4 regions of the Pantoea sp. CFCC18177 genome follow, and region 3 is predicted to be linked to each of the others. Evidence: predicted binding sites of a transcription regulator. Region 3 holds the regulator's gene; each other region holds the start of a gene.
What was found. The regulator CRP, encoded in region 3, controls carbon source genes, mostly activating them, when cyclic AMP is high. The targets are predictions, from matches to a motif close to ATGTGANNNNNNTCACAT.

Region 1 (4,214 bases), on a different contig from region 3:
AAGACATCTTCACCGTTCACGATATTTTGAAAGCTAAGGGAGAGATCTGATGGAGCGTTATAATCAGCTGTTTCAACGCCTGTCGGCGAAGAAAGAAGGGGCATTTGTACCTTTCGTCACGATCGGTGATCCCTCTCCGGAATTGTCGCTGAAAATTATTGATACCTTGGTTGAAGGCGGTGCAGATGCGTTAGAACTGGGTATTCCGTTCTCCGACCCGTTGGCTGACGGCCCTACCATTCAAAGCGCGACCTTACGTGCATTCGCCTCTGGCACCACCGTCGCGCAATGCTTCGAGATTCTGGCCGCTGTACGCCAGAAATACCCTGAGCTACCGATTGGTTTGCTGATGTATGCCAACCTGGTGTTTAGCAAAGGCATCGACAACTTCTATGCGCAATGTGAAGCAGTGGGCGTCGATTCTGTTTTAGTTGCCGATGTACCGATCGAAGAGTCCGCCCCGTTCCGTCAGGCGGCGATACGTCATAACGTCGCACCGATCTTCATCTGCCCGCCAAACGCGGATGATGACTTGCTGCGTGAGATTGCCTCACACGGCCGTGGTTACACTTACCTGCTGTCACGTGCTGGTGTAACAGGGGCTGAGAATCGCGCCAGCCAGCCACTGCATCACCTGATCGCGAAATTGAGCGAATACCATGCAGCCCCGCCGTTGCAGGGCTTTGGTATCTCAGAAGCGAGCCAGGTCAAAGAAGCGATTGCCGCAGGCGCAGCGGGTGCGATTTCCGGTTCTGCTATCGTCAAAATCATCGAACGCAACCAGAACGATCCTACGACGCTGCTTGCAGAACTGAAAGCCTTTGTCAGCAATCTGAAAGCCGGCACTCGCTAAGCTTTATAGGCCTTGTCAGCATTCGCAGATGAGGCCTTTCTCCACACTCCCCCTTCGTTACGTTTTTTAAACTTTTTCACACTCCGCGATTTGCTGATTCGTCCAGGTCAGACCACAATTAATTGCACCGTCTCGTTGCGGTGAAACACCATCTAAGACAGGGAGATAACCAATGAATTTTTTCAAAGTCGTTGCAGGATTTTTGATGGCTGCAGTTATGGCGCTGACACTCAGCGCTTGTGCGCCAACCGCTACACAGGAAGGGACCGGGGGTTACATTGATGACACGGTGATTACCACCAAAGTCAAAGCCCAGTTGCTGAATGACGATTCCCTGAAATCGACAGAGATCAACGTCGAAACCTTTAAGGGCAAAGTGCAGTTGAGTGGTTTTGTTAGCTCACCGCAGATGGCGAACCGTGCAGTGACGGTGACCCGCAGCGTGCAAGGGGTGAAATCTGTCGTCAACAATATGCAGATTAAGTAACCGTTAAGTGATGAAAACACGGGCGGCCCTTGGGTCGCCCGTTTTGCTTCTGACACAGGTTAGAAGCGGTAACCGACACCAAAGAAGAACACCCACGGATCGATACGCGTATTGATGTTCTGCTGCTCACCATTGGCTTTGAACTTCACCTCGGTATCAATATCCATGTACCACAGTGAGGCGTTCAGCATCCAGTCGCGGTTGATTTGATAATCCATCCCCACCTGACCGGCGATACCCCATGAGTCTTTAACGCTTAAGTCGCTTAAGCCTGCATCCTGGCCGGTCTGATTGAATTTGGCATCGTAGAAGGTGGTGTAGTTGATACCCACGCCCACGTAAGGACGCACCTGGCTTTTACTGTCAAAGAAGTAATACTGTGCCATCAGCGTAGGCGGCAACTGACGCACGGTCGCCAGGTTACCGGTTGCCCCTAATCCCACCTTATGGCGGAACGGTGTAGCAGCCAGCAGCTCTACGCCGATGTTGTCTGTCGCCATGTAGGTGAAGGTTAAGCCAAGCTGTGTATCGTTGCTGACGTTAAAGCCGCCCATACCCAGCACATTATCAGAGCCTTCGGTTGGACGGACGGTCGCGCTACCGGCGCGCATAAAGAAATCACCCGCTTCATGAGCCAGTGCCAGTTGAGGAATCGCCAGTGCCATCAGCAGCGCGCATTTTGCCAGTTTCATTTTCACTCCTTTGCCGAAAAGTAGGGTCTTAATGGGGTTGCGGCACAAGATCTAACCCTTTTTCAGTAAAAGATCATCTGTATCAATTCAAATTAATCACTTAAAAAACAATGAATTGATTCAGATCAATTTTGGCTTTGCGCGAGAATTAAAAAACCTGAAAATGCCGCCTGATACCGCCGTTTCCCATGCAGGTGCATTCAGGGCTTTCCCGACTTTTTCACCCTTCTTTACCTGTAATGACAGAAAGTTATGGGTTTGCGGGTGCCAGCCAGCCTGTAGAACATGTACAATCGCCAGGTTAATTAACCCGGTTCCATCAAGGAGAGTACATGTCTATCACGGCAAGCTCGTTATACCGTGACACAGGAAATTTTCTGCGCCATCAGCTGGTTACTATTGTGCTGATGGCATTGCTGACGTCATTTATTACGGTGATCGTCGGTCATGCATTAACGCCAGGTGAAGATCAGTTATCGCTGCTCAGCCAGGCCGATGACAGCGCAACCTCACTGTTTGAGCTGGTGCAGAATATGTCGCCGGATCAACAGCGCATCCTGCTACGCGCTTCGGCTGCTGGCACCTTTGCCGCCTTGATTGGCAATACCCTGCTGCTCGGTGGCATGTTGTGCCTGATCCCGTTGGTCTCTAACGGCCAGCGTGTCAGCGCCCTGCGTGCCATTGGCGCCTCAGCCCCCCTGCTGCCGAAGCTGCTGCTGCAGACCTTCCTCATTACGTTGCTGGTGCAAATCGGCTTTATGGTACTCATGGTGCCGGGCGTGATTTTGGCCATTTTGCTCTCACTGGCGCCAGTCATGCTGGTGAGTGAGAAAATGGGTGTGATTGGTGCCATGCGCGCCAGCATGAAGCTGGCGTGGAAAAACATGAAAGTCATCGCCCCCGCCATCGTGTTGTGGTTATTGGCTAAAATTGTGTTGATGTTCCTGGTCTCGTCACTCACCGTATTGCCGGTCAATATCGCTTCGGTGGTGATGAATGCGCTGGGTAACCTGGTGTCAGCCATTCTGATTATTTATTTGTATCGACTGTATATGTTGTTACGTTAACCACTCTGGCGCTCCCCGGAGCGCCTTAGCTGAACGATCCCGTCCTCACTGGAAACACTATGAAGCAGTTACTCGATTTTCTTCCCTTGGTGGTTTTCTTTATCTTCTACAAGCTGTACGACATCTTTGTCGCCTCTGGTGCATTGATCGTTGCCACTGGCCTTGCCTTGGTCGTGAGCTGGGTGCTGTACCGTAAGCTGGAAAAAATGACCATCTTCACCTTTGTGCTGGTGGCTGTTTTCGGTACGTTGACGCTGGTGTTCCACAACGATGAATTCATCAAATGGAAAGTCACCGTGATCTACTCCCTGTTCGCGCTGGCATTGCTGTATAGCCAGTGGTTTATGAAGCAGCCGCTGATTCAAACCATGCTGGGTAAAGAGCTCCAGCTGCCAGGCGCAGTGTGGCGTCGGCTGAATGTGGCATGGGCGATCTTTTTCCTCGCCTGCGGTGTGGTAAATATCTACGTAGCATTTTGGTTATCACAAGAGTTTTGGGTTAACTTTAAAGTGTTCGGTCTGACCGGCCTGACCCTACTGTTTACTCTGTTAAGCGGCGTGTACATCTGGCGACAGATGCCGCAACAAGAACAAAAATAAGCCATCCTGCCCGACACTGTCGGGCTTCTCTTCACCTGCAGAAGAATTGAGCAATGGACGAAAAACATAAATTGCCGCAAGGCGAGATGGTGTCGCGCACCCTGGCGATGCCAGCGGATACCAATGCCAATGGCGATATCTTTGGCGGCTGGTTGATGTCACAGATGGATATGGGCGGTGCCATCATGGCCAAGGAGATTGCAGAAGGCCGTGTGGTGACCGTTCGTGTTGATGGGATGTCGTTCCTGAAGCCGGTGGCTGTGGGAGATGTTGTGAGCTGCTATGCCCGCTGCATCCGCACCGGCAACAGTTCGATGACCATCAACGTCGAAGTGTGGATCAAAAAAGTGTCGTCTGAACCGATTGGTCAAACCTACTGTGCCACCGAAGCGGTATTCGTGTACGTCGCGGTTGATCACTCAGGTAAATCGCGACCATTACCGTCGGAAAAAGCGAACCTCGCTGAATAAATGCCATTAAAAAAGCGGTCATTGACCGCTTTTTTCTTCGTCCGCT
Region 2 (4,214 bases), on a different contig from region 3:
CAATGTAGTTAAAGAGCGTGACAAACGCGCCCATCAACAAAAAACCTTCGGCAAACAGGAAGGGCAGCCCTTTATCTCGCCAGTGCAGACGAAAATTGATCAGCAAACTACGCGGTCGCAGTGACGCGGGGCGGAAATGACGTGATGCAGGCAAGATCTTCCAGAACATCAGTGCACCGGCCAGTGAGAAACAGCCAATCACACCAACGGCAACACGCCATGAAAAGAAATCAGTCAGCACACCGGTCAACAGGCGTCCGCTCATCCCACCAATCGAGTTACCACTAATATACAGCCCCATGGAGAAGGCGATGACTCGTGGATGGATCTCTTCACTCAGATAGGTCATACCGACCGCCGCGACTCCGCTCAGTGACAAGCCAATCAGCGCACGCATCAGCAGAATCCCTTGCCAGCTGGTCATGGTGGCGGAGATCAACGTGCAGATGGCTGCCAGCATTAATGCCGTCACCATCACGGATTTTCGGCCAACGGCATCAGAAATAGGGCCGGTGAACAGCAAACCCAGAGCCATTAATCCGGTGGACAGGGATAACGAGATACTACTTTCAGCAGGAGACACGCCAAACTGTTGCGACAATACTGGAAGAATTGGCTGGACACAGTACAGCAACGCAAAGGTGGCCAGTCCGGCAGAAAACAGGGCCAGCGTGACGCGCATAAACTGCGGCGATCCGCGTTCTATCCATTCTGAAGGGGGTGTGGCGGAAACAGGCTTAACGGACAGCTCGTCTTCATCGAGTGTCACTGCCTGGGGAGAGCGACTCACGGAAAATCCTCGGTTTAGAAACAGTCTGAATACTGTAGAAAAGCCGTAATAGGTTGTACAATATATTAATAATCTCAAATGAGACGTTGTAAATATGAATGTCGAGCTGCGACATCTGCGGTATTTCATTGCCGTAGCAGAAGAGCTGCATTTTGGACGCGCCGCTCAGCGATTAAATATCTCTCAACCGCCGCTCAGCCAGCAGATACAGCAGCTGGAGCGGGAAATGGATGCGCAACTTTTTACCCGCACCAATCGAAGCGTGCAGCTTACCCCTGCTGGGGAACTCTTCTTGCAGGACGCCCGTGCGATACTATTACAGATTGAGCAAGCGGCGAGTCGTGCGGCGCGTATCCACAGTGGGCAAGAGGGAGAGTTAAGGATTGGCTTTACCTCATCTGCACCTTTTACCGGTCTGGTTTCAGATGCGCTTTATCAGTTTCGCCAGCGCTGGCCGGAAGTGCACATCCAGATGCAAGAAAACAATACGCGACAGCAGTTAGCGCCGCTGCATGAGGGGCGGCTTGATCTTGGCGTGATGCGCAATACGCCACTGCCGAATGATCTGCAACATCGGGTACTGCTACGCGAACCGCTTTGCGCGCTGGTGCACTGGGCCCATCCACTTGCCGATGCCGAATCGATCTCGATTCAGGCGCTGGCCACTGAACCCTTTGTCTTTTTTGATCCACAGGGCGGTACCGCACTGTATGGCGAAACCCTGGCACTGCTTCATCGTTACCAAATAAAACCCTTTATTACGCAGGAAGTGGGGGAAGCGATGACGATCCTCGGCCTGGTGGCGACGGGTTTAGGGGTATCGATCTTGCCCGCTTCGTTTCGTCGTGCGCGTCTCGCCGATGTGGTTTGGATTCCGTTGCAGGAGGCCGATGCGATTTCAGAGGTTTGGTTGGTCTGGTCAGCCACGCGTGAACCCAGCGCTCAGATGCGTAATATGATGGCGCTAATGCTGCACAACGCGGAAATTTGAACCGTCTGGTGAATAATGGCCCAGTCTTTATGTGCGATAAATCACATTTCTAATCAAATATTTGACGCTGCCTGCCAATCTGCATCACCATAGCTGCTGTTTATTTAGAAGCGCGAAAATATCCGGGAGCAGGGCGTGAATCTGGACAGTCAGCCTGGCCACATTGATCAAATTAAACAGACCAACGCAGGTGTGGTTTACCGACTGATTGACCATTACGGCCCGATTTCTCGTATTGAGCTTTCTAAACGTGCCCAGCTGGCACCCGCCAGTATCACCAAAATCGTGCGTGAAATGCTCGATGCGCATCTGGTACAGGAAACCGAATTTCAGGAACCCGGCAGTCGTGGACGCCCGGCAATCGGCCTAATTCTTGATACCTTTGCCTGGCACTACCTTGCGGTGCGCATTCAGCCGGGACATATCACATTGACACTTCGCGACCTCAGTAGTCGGGCGTTGCAGGAAGATCGTTTACCGCTGCCCAATCAGGCCGGGCAACCTCTATTGCAAACCTTGCAGAATCAGGTGAATGATTTTTTCGTTCGCCACCAGCACAAACTTGAGCGTTTAACCGCCATTGCCATCACCTTGCCGGGTTTAATTAACGCGGCCACCGGCGTGGTACATCGCATGCCGGGATATGATGTGCAGGAGATGCCACTCGGAGAGACACTCGCCACGCTGACGGGCTTACCGGTGTTTGTACAGCACGATATTTCAGCCTGGACGTTAGCGGAGGCGCTGTTTGGTGCCTCGCGTGGGGCACAGGATGTGATTCAGATTGTGATTGATGAAACGGTCGGTGCTGGCGTGATCAGTGGTGGTCAGCTACTGCATAAGCGCGGGAAAGCGCTGGTCGAAATCGGTCATACGCAGATCGACCCTTACGGCCAGCAATGCTATTGCGGCAATCACGGCTGTCTGGAAACGGTTGCCAGCACGGGCAGCTTACTGCAGCTGGCGGCGCAGCGCATGGCCACGCAGCCGGATACGGTGTTGCACAACACCCCCCTGACCATCTCCTCGTTGTGTGAGGCCGCGCAGCAGGGGGATCGGCTGGCCCGGGATGTTATCGCCGGTGTGGGGCATCACATCGGACGCATGTTGGCGATGATGGTTAATATCTTCAATCCACAACAAATCCTTATTGGTTCTCCGCTGAATCAGGCTGCCGATGTGCTGTTTCCCGCGGTGAGCAGTACTATCCGCCAACAGGCGTTGCCCGCATACAGCCGGGATATCCAGCTTGCGCCCACCAGTTTCACTGATCCCGGCACGCATGGCGCGGCTGCGCTTATCAAGGATTCGCTCTACAGCGGTCATTTATTGGTGAAACTGTTGCAAGGTTAACCTCAGCTCGCCTTTAGTTTGCGCTAACGCAATCTGCCGCTCACCGCAATTCCTTACACTGCCTCCTTCGCAAGTTACACATCGCTTCAATGAAGGAGGAAAAAGATGAGCACCATCTTTGTCACCGGTACCGACACGGCGGTGGGTAAAACCGTCGTGTCACGCGCGCTGTTACAGTGTTTTGCCAAAGCGGAACTTTGCGCGGCAGGTTACAAACCTGTCGCTAAGAGCGCGCAGCACACCCCTGACGGGTTGCGTAATAAAGATGCACTGCTGCTGCAGCAAGCGTCAGGCCTTGAACTCCCCTACAGTGCGGTGAACCCCATTACTCTGGCAGAAGACGAAATCAGCACCAGCCCGGCACAACGCATTGATTATGCGCTGTTGAGCCGTAGTCTGGCGGAATTACAACAGCGTGCAGCGAGAGTGGTGGTTGAGGGAACGGGCGGCTGGCGGAGCCTGATGAATGATTTGCAACCGCTGTCAAATTGGGTGCAGCAGGAACAGTTACCCGTGGTGTTAGTGGTGGGGATTAAAGAGGGCTGTATTAGCCATACTTTACTGACCGCAGAAACCATTGCGCGCGATGGTTTGCCGTTAATCGGATGGGTGGCGAACCGTATTAACCCAGGCCTTGCCCATTACGCTGAGATCATTGACGTTCTGCGCGAAAAACTTGGCGCGCCCCTTTTGGGTGAACTTCCTTACTTACCGCGTGCCGAACAACGTGAGTTGTCTGGGTACCTGGATATTTCACTTTTACAGCCTGCACAATCGCACCTTGGTAGTGCAATGACGGCTGAGGCGTGAAACTAAGTGATGCAAATGGCGCTAAGTTGAATCTAAGGTTTCTGGTTCAGCTTAGCTTCATCATTGATTTAATCTGTTTTTATTCAAATCGTTAGAAAAATTTTCTGCCTGTCAGGTGGCGATGGCGTGATTCATGCATCAGCAATGCTGATGAATATTCTGCCGGAGCACCCTTATGTCGCATTCTCAAAAAGGTTTGTTGTATGGGTTAGACGCCCGTATTGGTCTTGCCCCCGCTTTCTTTGCGGCACTGCAGCACGTGTTGGCCAG
Region 3 (4,214 bases):
GTAAGGAATACACGGCGGTAACGGTGAAGCCAATCATCGACCAGCCATAATATTTGCGCGTCACCAGATAGCTGGCGAGGGTGATGGCCAGCATAAACAGTAAGGTGACCGATTCGGGTACGGCCAGTCGCAGTGAGGCCGCCGCAATCAGCAAGCCGGCAAAGGTGCCGAGCGCACGGTGCTGAATGCGCACCCGCGTGGCGCTGTAGCCATTCTGACTGACAAACATGATGGTCATCAGAATCCAGTAGGGCTTAGGAATGTTGAAGAACAGCGCGACTGCGCTGCCGAACATTAGCATCACCGAGATGCGTGCGGCGGTGCGTAAAGCGGCAGATTTCAATGACAGATAGCTGCGCAACGCGGGGAAGAACGGCAGACGGCGCTGACGATCCGCCATCAGGTCACGCGTGTACAACGGCTTCTGCGTGCGTAAGACGCGTGCGATACGGCTGAAGTGGTAGTAACAGAAGTTGCCGACCGGATTATCTGGGTGCTGGCGCGCGATTTTTTCCAGCGCCCCGAGTGGCTTCTCCATATGGAAGCGCTCCGGCAACTGATGATAGAGAATCGCATCGGCGAGGATGCGCAGGCGCGCGGAGATGGTTTTCGCATTCCAACGGATCACCGCCTCAGCGTGGCTCTGCTCGACCAGCTTTTGCACCTCTTCCGGCTGATGCAGGCTCACCGAAATGTGTTCCTGTAAATCCAACGCCACCTGAAACGCTCGCGTCAGACGCTTATGGCTGTTATCGCGGTTGGCCGAGAGCATATGCATCTGCTGATAACAGGTGGTGATCAGATCGACGGCTTTTTGCTGGCGTGCCAGTAGCGGCGGTAACGCTTTTTCAGGATCGGTGAGTTGCGTCAGCAGCGTGTATTTCGCATCACAGTAATCTGCCAGTTCGCGATACAGCAGGCTCAGGGTTTCACGCATCGGCTGCTCTTTCCACAGCCAGAACCAAAACCAGTTAAACAGGCCGTACCAGAACGTACCGCCGATATACAGCAGCGGCGGCACCCAAACCGGCATCCTTCCAACCAGGCTAAGGCTAAAGATGGCGGCAATCAGGGTGGCTGGCAGCAAGCGGCCATGTAACGGGCTAATTTCACCGGTGACACCAATCAGCAGCGGCAGCACAAACAGTATGAGCGGCAGCGGAATCTGATAATCCGTGAGCAACTGGATCGAAAAACTGCCGATGGCAAACAGCGAACCGCCGACAATCAGACGTTTGAAAAAGCGTTTATGCGGGGTATCCAGACCGGCCATGTTGCAGCAGGCAGGCACTAATGAGAACAACAGGCCTTTTTGCAGATCGCCAAACAGCCAGCCAAGTGCCACAGGCAGGCACAGCACCAGCGTTTGCCGCAGGGCGTAGTTGACCTCAGGATGATAGATGATTCGGCGCCACATCAGCTCATCGCAAACAAAAACGGCGCGATGTTGCCATCACGCCGTGGGTGATAAGAAATTAGCGGGTGCCGTAAACGACGATGGTTTTACCGTGTGCGGAGATCAGGTTCTGATCTTCCAGCATTTTCAGGATGCGCCCCACGGTTTCGCGTGAGCAACCCACGATCTGACCAATCTCCTGACGGGTGATTTTAATCTGCATCCCGTCTGGGTGAGTCATCGCATCTGGCTGTTTGGCCAGATTAAGCAGTGTTTGCGCGATACGGCCCGTCACATCGAGGAAGGCAAGGTTGCCCACTTTCTCGGAGGTGATTTGCAGACGACGCGCCATTTGCGACGAGAGTCGCATCAAAATATCCGGGTTTACCTGAATCAGCTGACGGAATTTTTTGTAGGAAATTTCAGCCACTTCGCAGGCAGTTTTGGCACGTACCCAGGCACTACGTTCCTGACCTTCTTCAAACAGGCCGAGTTCGCCGATGAAATCTCCCTGATTGAGGTAGGAGAGGATCATCTCTTTGCCTTCTTCATCTTTGATCAGAACCGCAACGGAACCTTTCACGATGTAGTACAGCGTTTCCGCTTTCTCACCCTGATGGATGAGCGTGCTCTTTGACGGATATTTGTGAATATGGCAATGGGACAGGAACCATTCGAGTGTAGGGTCTGTTTGCGGTTTGCCGAGAACCATTCGCTATTATCCTCTATTGTAATCGTGCCCAAAGCACAGGGGGCAGTTTTCCCTGTCAGGCGGTGTAATCGTCGAGCGTTTTATTTCCGGGTGATTCTTAAGCTACGCTTTTGATTCTTCCCGCCTTCGTCTGTTACGACGAAAATATTTTCAGCACTGTTTGTAGCACAGCTTTTGCAAGCTGTCTTCTGTTGTCTCGCTTCAGCAACAGGCGGAAGAGTCTGGATTGCTGTTTATCAACTGAAAGCGTACTCTGGCGGCAAAATAGCCACTTCAGGAGAAAGAATAATGCAGGCACGAGTGAAATGGGTGGAGGGGTTAACCTTTCTCGGAGAATCCTCATCTGGCCATCAGGTATTAATGGACGGTAATTCAGGGGATAAAGCGCCGAGTCCAATGGAGATGGTTCTGATGGCGGCGGGCGGCTGTAGCGCGATTGACGTGGTGTCTATCCTGCAAAAGGGCCGTAATGATGTGGCCGATTGCGAGGTGAAGCTCACGTCTGAACGCCGTGAAGAAGCGCCACGTATTTTTACCCACATCAACCTGCATTTTATTGTCAGCGGCAAAGCGTTGAGTGATAAAGCCGTGGCCCGCGCGGTTGATCTCTCCGCTGAGAAGTATTGTTCGGTGGCGATCATGCTGGGTAAAGGTGTGGAAATCACCCACAGCTATGAAGTGGTAGAGTTGTAATCCTACTGTCGCGGCGCGATTTATCGCGCGGTGTGATGCACGCCTTACATCGTGCCGCTACAGAAATTCTGGATTATTCAATCCGTTTACCTTCGATCAGCCGTTGCACCAGCGGTGTCATGATCAATTCCATCGCCAGCCCCATTTTGCCCCCCGGCACCACCAGCGTATTCATGTGTGAAATGAACGAGCCCTGAATCATTGCCAGCAGGTAAGGGTAGGCAATCCCCTCCAGACCACGGAAATGGATCACCACAAAACTTTCGTCGAGTGAAGGGATCTCACGTGCGGCAAACGGGTTGGAGGTATCCACGGTCGGCACGCGCTGGAAGTTGATGTGGGTGCGAGAGAACTGCGGCGTGATGTAGTTGATATAGTCCTCCATCGAACGCACCACCGAATCCATCACCGCTTCACGAGAATGCCCACGTTCGCTGGTATCGCGCACCAGCTTTTGAATCCACTCCAGGTTCACAATCGGCACCACACCCACCAGCAGATCCACATGCTCTGCCACGTTATGCGGTTGCGTCACCACACCGCCGTGTAACCCTTCATAGAACAGCACATCGGTGTTGTCCGGCAGCGGCTGCCATGGCGTAAAGGTGCCCGGCACCTGATTCCACGGCACCGCTTCATCATAGGTGTGCAAATACTTGCGCGATTCGCCCTGACCGGTTTTTCCGTAGTGCTTGAACGTCTGCTCTAATAAACCAAAGTCATTGGCTTCGGGGCCAAAGTAGCTAATGTGACGACCCAGATCGCGCGCCTTACGGATCGCCATGTCCATCTCTGGACGGGTGTAGCGATGGAAGCTGTCACCTTCCACTTCCGCAGCGTGCAGATCAAACTGCTGGAATATTTTACGGAAGGCGAGGCTGGTGGTGGTGGTACCGGCTCCGCTGGAACCGGTAACGGCAATGATTGGATGCCTGGCTGACATAACAGAACTCCCTGTGAGGTCCGGCGATGAGCATTGTTACCACGAATTGCCGCGCGGTGCATTAACCGCGAAAATCTCGCGCTGGCATGATATTCACTGATTCATGCAGTTCAGACCACACCAGCACGACTTCTCCGCGTTCCAGTTGGCGGCGCACATCGGCCACCTTCTGCGCCAGGCTGCGCTCCTGCTCGCCGTAATCGGTGCCTTCACGTAACACGAAGGTTTCAATCAGGTTTTCCAGCGTTGTCACTTCAAGTTCTTGCCAGGGAATAATCACGATCACACATCCAGATAGGTTGAAAGCCAGTCAGGCACACGCTGTTCCAGCCACATTTTCGGCTTCAGCAAGGTGCCGCCGACAAAACCAACATGACCGCCTTGTTGCGTCAGCTGATATTCAATGGAGGGTGACAGCTGTTCTGGTTGCGGTATCACTGCATCGGTCATAAACGGGTCGTCTTTGGCGT
Region 4 (4,214 bases), on a different contig from region 3:
GCAAGGGATGCATCCGATGGTCAAGAAACAGGCGATTGGTTTTGATGCCACTGGCGTGATTAAACGTTCGGATTTCAAGCTGGATAAGTATGTGCCAGCAGTCAGTGATGATGTGACGCTGACGATCTCTACCGAGGCGTATGCGAAATAAACAAGTGAGTTAGATAGCTGACGCAGGCTGGTGCCGCCCTGGGGCTGGCGGTCCTCACGCCGCTGAAGCGGTGCCTTCACTTCATTCGTCTGCCTTACGGACCGGTGTCGATGAAACATCCATGTTCCAGCGCCACCTTTCGCCCGCGTCCTGCGGGCTCTCCTGGCATACTCATTCTGTTCAGCGCTGCGGAATGCCAGCCCCAGGGCGGCACCAGCCTGCTCCTGAGCTTCAGTGCGTGTTGTTCATTTGGTTCCAGCACACACTTGCAATAGGGCAGGATTATGCCCAATTCTTCTTCTTACTGGTCTTACCCACGCCGGGATTACAACTGTTGGTGGGATCCAACTGCTTCCAGTGCGCGACATGTTCGCAGGAAGCTTGATACAGATGCCCCACGTTATGCTCGGCAGGGTACTTAGCACCGCGCTGCGCCAGATAGACTTTCACCGCTTCCTTGAATGCCTTCGCATCAACGCCTTCCTTCAACACGTAATCCTGATGGTTCACATAACAGAAGAAATGACCGCAGCAGGAGTCCACTTGTACCTGCGCCGCAAGATTCGCGGGCAGCGTTAAGCGCCATGCGTCATCATTGCGGCGGAGCGCTACATCAAAGGCCACCAGACGCTCATTCGGTTTATAACCCAGCGCATCACAGTACGAAATGGTGCAACCGCCCACGCCAAAACGCACTAAGAAGGCATCGGCCGCTTCGCGTGCATCGCAGTGGAAAAAGTCGCCCTTTTGCTCGGCAAAAAATTGCTGCAATAACCCCTGTAGCTCCGTGGTTTGCTGTGCATCCACTTTGATCATCAAATGGTGCTCATATTCATCGCGGTACTTCATGATTCGGGGGGCAACAAAACTGGGTGTCAGTTGGTTAAAACATTGCAATGCTCGATCAACAAAATTGCGCGGTAAAAACGGCACATGACCAACGCGTACATCCCATTTCGCTTTGTTGGCCATCATCTTGGGGATCGCCTGCGGGCCGAGCTTACGAATTGCCAGATACATATGTTTTGCGTAACGCACGGTTAAATCGAAGGCGTTGCGATGAATGTATTCAGCCTGCAGCGGTAATTCGCTCATCTCGGTAAGCAGGAAACGGCGCAGTGCGACCAGTTCACGCTCATCATTGGTGCCAATGTAAAAGGTGTCACTGCCGGTACTGGCTTCAAACGTGGGTAAGCGCACGGCAAACACCACCACTTTTCCCGCGCTGCCTGAACTCTCATGCAGATAGCGCAGGTCGCCATTAAAGCGCGCAGGGGAGTCAGCGCTGAGGTCACGCAAACGATCGGCATAGTCATCGGCCCAGATTTTGCCCTGCCAGTCTGGCTGTTCGCCTGTTTGATACTGCTGCTCGGTCAAATTTTTCAGCATCGCTTCCGGTGTGGCACCCAGATCGATTCCCAGATGATTGACCATCTCCAGGCGGCCATCGTCATGGATACGCGCAAACAGCGACTTTTCGGTAAACGCCGGGCCGCGCCGAATCAAGGAGCCGCCGGAGTTATTACAAATGCCGCCGACCACAGAAGCACCAATGCAACTCGAACCGATCACCGAGTGCGGTTCACGTCCCAGCGGTTGCAGCGTTTGTTCCAGTTCGGTCAGGCTGGTACCAGGGAAGGCGATCACCTGGCGTGCCTGATCGATCACCTGCACACCTTTGAGCTGGCGCGTACTTACAATCACCACATCGCGGTCGTAATCGTTGCCATCTGGGGTTGAACCCCCGGTGACGCCGGTATTGGAGGCCTGCATCAAAATAATGGCGTTCTGAGCCACACAAATCTGCAGTGTTTGCCACAACTGCTGCAAGGTTTGCGGTAGCACTACGGCCAAGGCATCACCGCGACCAACACGAAATCCTTTGGTGTACCAGGCTTTATCATCGGCGTGGGTCAATACCTGCTTGTCGCCCACTGCGTCAGCCAACTGACGCAACATCTCCTGCGGGGTGGTCATGTTTTCTCTTCTTCGTCATTTATCTGCCGCGTTATTGGACAACCTGATCAGCATGGCGTCAATCATTCAGCGGCACTATTAAGGAAATAACGCACGGAATCATTATCCCTTTATCCTCCGCGGGAAAAAGCCTGCGTACCGATAAAAATGCGCGGGCAATCACAATTTAGATCGAAAGAAATTAAGGCTGCACCCCGATTATTAACGCTTACTGTTTTACTGCGTGAAATTAATATAACTTGCTGATTATAAAGTTAATTTCACTCCTGTGGTAAAAATAGCCATGTGATTTAAATCACAAAAAAAGAGTGTTTAACCATGCTGTCAATCATGATGGGGATTAAATTCATGGTGAAAGTGTGATCCTCGTTGCAAATAGAAAAGTCGTTCACCGGAAGAATGAATGTCAGACGCGCAGCTTAGGGAGTGATGACAATGAGAATTGGCATGGTGATCAGCGGTGGCGATGTAACCGGGATAAATAACTTTGTATTTCAAATATCACGCATGACACAAGCAGACATGGTGTTATTTAATGGTGGTATTCCCGGCTTGCTGGAAAATCGGCATCAGGAAATATCTCAGCGCGATCTGGTGGATTATGCCATCACATCTATTCCCGTGATGCAATCAGGAAGAACCACGCGAAAATTAATCAGGCCAGAATACGAATTGATTGCCAAACATCTTAAATCGCTGCGCATTGATGTATTAATTATGGCCGGTGGTGATGGGTCATTACAATTTTTGCACACGTTAAGCGAATTCGGCGTGAATTGTTTCGGCGTGGGCATGACGATTGATAACGACGTGTTCGGCAGTGATTACACCATCGGTTTTTCTACGGCCTGTGAGCAAGTCCTAAAAGAAGTGTCAAAGCTGAGAAATACCGGACGTGCCTTAACAGGGCGTGTATTTATGGTTGAATTATTGGGCGGCTACTGCGGAGAGTTAACATTGCAATCAGCGATTAAGTCTAACGCTGATTTTGCGCTAATCCCGGAATGCCAGATTCCGCCGCAAGAGCTGGCAGAGCGTATCACTCAACGCCTGTCGACGCAGAATAGCGTGGTGATCCTCTGCTCTGAAGGTTACACCCGTGAATATTCACCCGGTTTTCAGGGGGCAATCGATACACTGATTAAACAAATTGAACCGTTAATAGGGGTGCGAATTCGTAAAACTATTATCGGTTATGGCTTACGTAGTGGTGATCCCACCTGTGAAGAAATTTATCAGGGCACCATTATGGCCAGTGAAGTCGCGCGTTGTATTCAATCGGGGATGCGCAATAAGGCGGTCATTATTAATGGCAGTAATAGACCGATACCGATAGATCTCATAAGCATGAAAAAACGCCTGGTGGATACCGAAGGGCACCATTATAAACTTGCTAAACAACTGCATATTCTGTGAGGAAATAAGCCATGCTGAAAATACTATGTGTGTGTGGATGTGGTCTGGGTTCAAGTTTCGCAATTGAAATGAGCGCCAAATCCGTATTAAAGAAACTCGAAATTGAAGCTGATATCGATCACACCACGATTTCGGAAGCCAATGCTTTCAAGTCCGACATGATTTTAACGCAGAAAGCCTTTGCGGATGTCCTGAACGCGGATGCCACCCCAGAACAAATTAAGCGGGTGATTATCCTGAACAGGCTGACCGACAAAGCGGAAATTGAAGAGAAAATCGTGGCATTTATGAAAGAACGTAACTTAAAGGTTGCTAACCATGAATAGTGTGATCAACTTCCTGGTAAAAGACTTATTAGGGCAGGCGTCAATTCTGATCGCCTTTATTGCCCTGATTGGTCTGCTACTGCAGAAAAAATCCGCAGGAAAGGTGATGGAAGGCACCTTTAAAACCCTGCTGGGCTTCTTAATTATGATGGCGGGTATCAATATTATCGTCGGTACTCTGACCTTCCTGAATACCATATTTACCCATGGTTTTGGCATGAAGGGCTACATCACCGATGTGGCTGCCATTGCCGGGTTAGCGAGCCGCGAGCTGGGTTCAGAAGTGGCGCTGACGCTGTTGGTGATCTTTATCGTCAACATCATCATCGCGCGTCTGACACCGT

Region 1: ompW (outer membrane protein OmpW) is a predicted target of CRP. The motif match lies at 2,146-2,163, and genes of this name have one in related genera.
Region 2: mlc (sugar metabolism global transcriptional regulator Mlc) is a predicted target of CRP. The motif match lies at 1,811-1,828, and genes of this name have one in related genera.
Region 4: ACPUC8_RS19525 (6-phosphofructokinase) is a predicted target of CRP. The motif match lies at 2,412-2,429, and genes of this name have one in related genera.

Annotation. Positions count from the first base shown of each region.
Region 1 covers NZ_JBNBPL010000001.1:271,274-275,487, forward strand. Annotated here, with positions in the region: gene trpB (tryptophan synthase subunit beta) at 1-50, shown strand, start outside; gene trpA (tryptophan synthase subunit alpha) at 50-853, shown strand; gene ACPUC8_RS01175 (BON domain-containing protein) at 1,026-1,340, shown strand; gene ompW (outer membrane protein OmpW) at 1,400-2,032, opposite strand; partial or broken gene ACPUC8_RS01185 (YkgJ family cysteine cluster protein) at 2,236-2,337, shown strand; gene ACPUC8_RS01190 (YciC family protein) at 2,365-3,099, shown strand; gene ACPUC8_RS01195 (septation protein A) at 3,159-3,698, shown strand; gene yciA (acyl-CoA thioester hydrolase YciA) at 3,752-4,168, shown strand.
Region 2 covers NZ_JBNBPL010000012.1:3,356-7,569, forward strand. Annotated here, with positions in the region: gene ynfM (multidrug efflux MFS transporter YnfM/SxtP(Kp)) at 1-790, opposite strand, end outside; gene ACPUC8_RS13785 (LysR family transcriptional regulator) at 885-1,781, shown strand; gene mlc (sugar metabolism global transcriptional regulator Mlc) at 1,917-3,134, shown strand; gene bioD (dethiobiotin synthase) at 3,240-3,944, shown strand; gene ACPUC8_RS13800 (nucleobase:cation symporter-2 family protein) at 4,120-4,214, shown strand, end outside.
Region 3 covers NZ_JBNBPL010000028.1:47,038-51,251, forward strand. Annotated here, with positions in the region: gene ACPUC8_RS22120 (YccS/YhfK family putative transporter) at 1-1,417, opposite strand, end outside; gene crp (cAMP-activated global transcriptional regulator CRP) at 1,476-2,108, opposite strand; gene ACPUC8_RS22130 (OsmC family protein) at 2,397-2,801, shown strand; gene ACPUC8_RS22135 (phosphoribulokinase) at 2,875-3,744, opposite strand; gene ACPUC8_RS22140 (YheU family protein) at 3,806-4,024, opposite strand; gene ACPUC8_RS22145 (hydrolase) at 4,027-4,214, opposite strand, start outside.
Region 4 covers NZ_JBNBPL010000022.1:32,987-37,200, reverse strand. Annotated here, with positions in the region: gene ACPUC8_RS19535 (YceI family protein) at 1-151, shown strand, start outside; gene dld (D-lactate dehydrogenase) at 434-2,128, opposite strand; gene ACPUC8_RS19525 (6-phosphofructokinase) at 2,564-3,544, shown strand; gene ACPUC8_RS19520 (PTS sugar transporter subunit IIB) at 3,556-3,870, shown strand; gene ACPUC8_RS19515 (PTS sugar transporter subunit IIC) at 3,863-4,214, shown strand, end outside.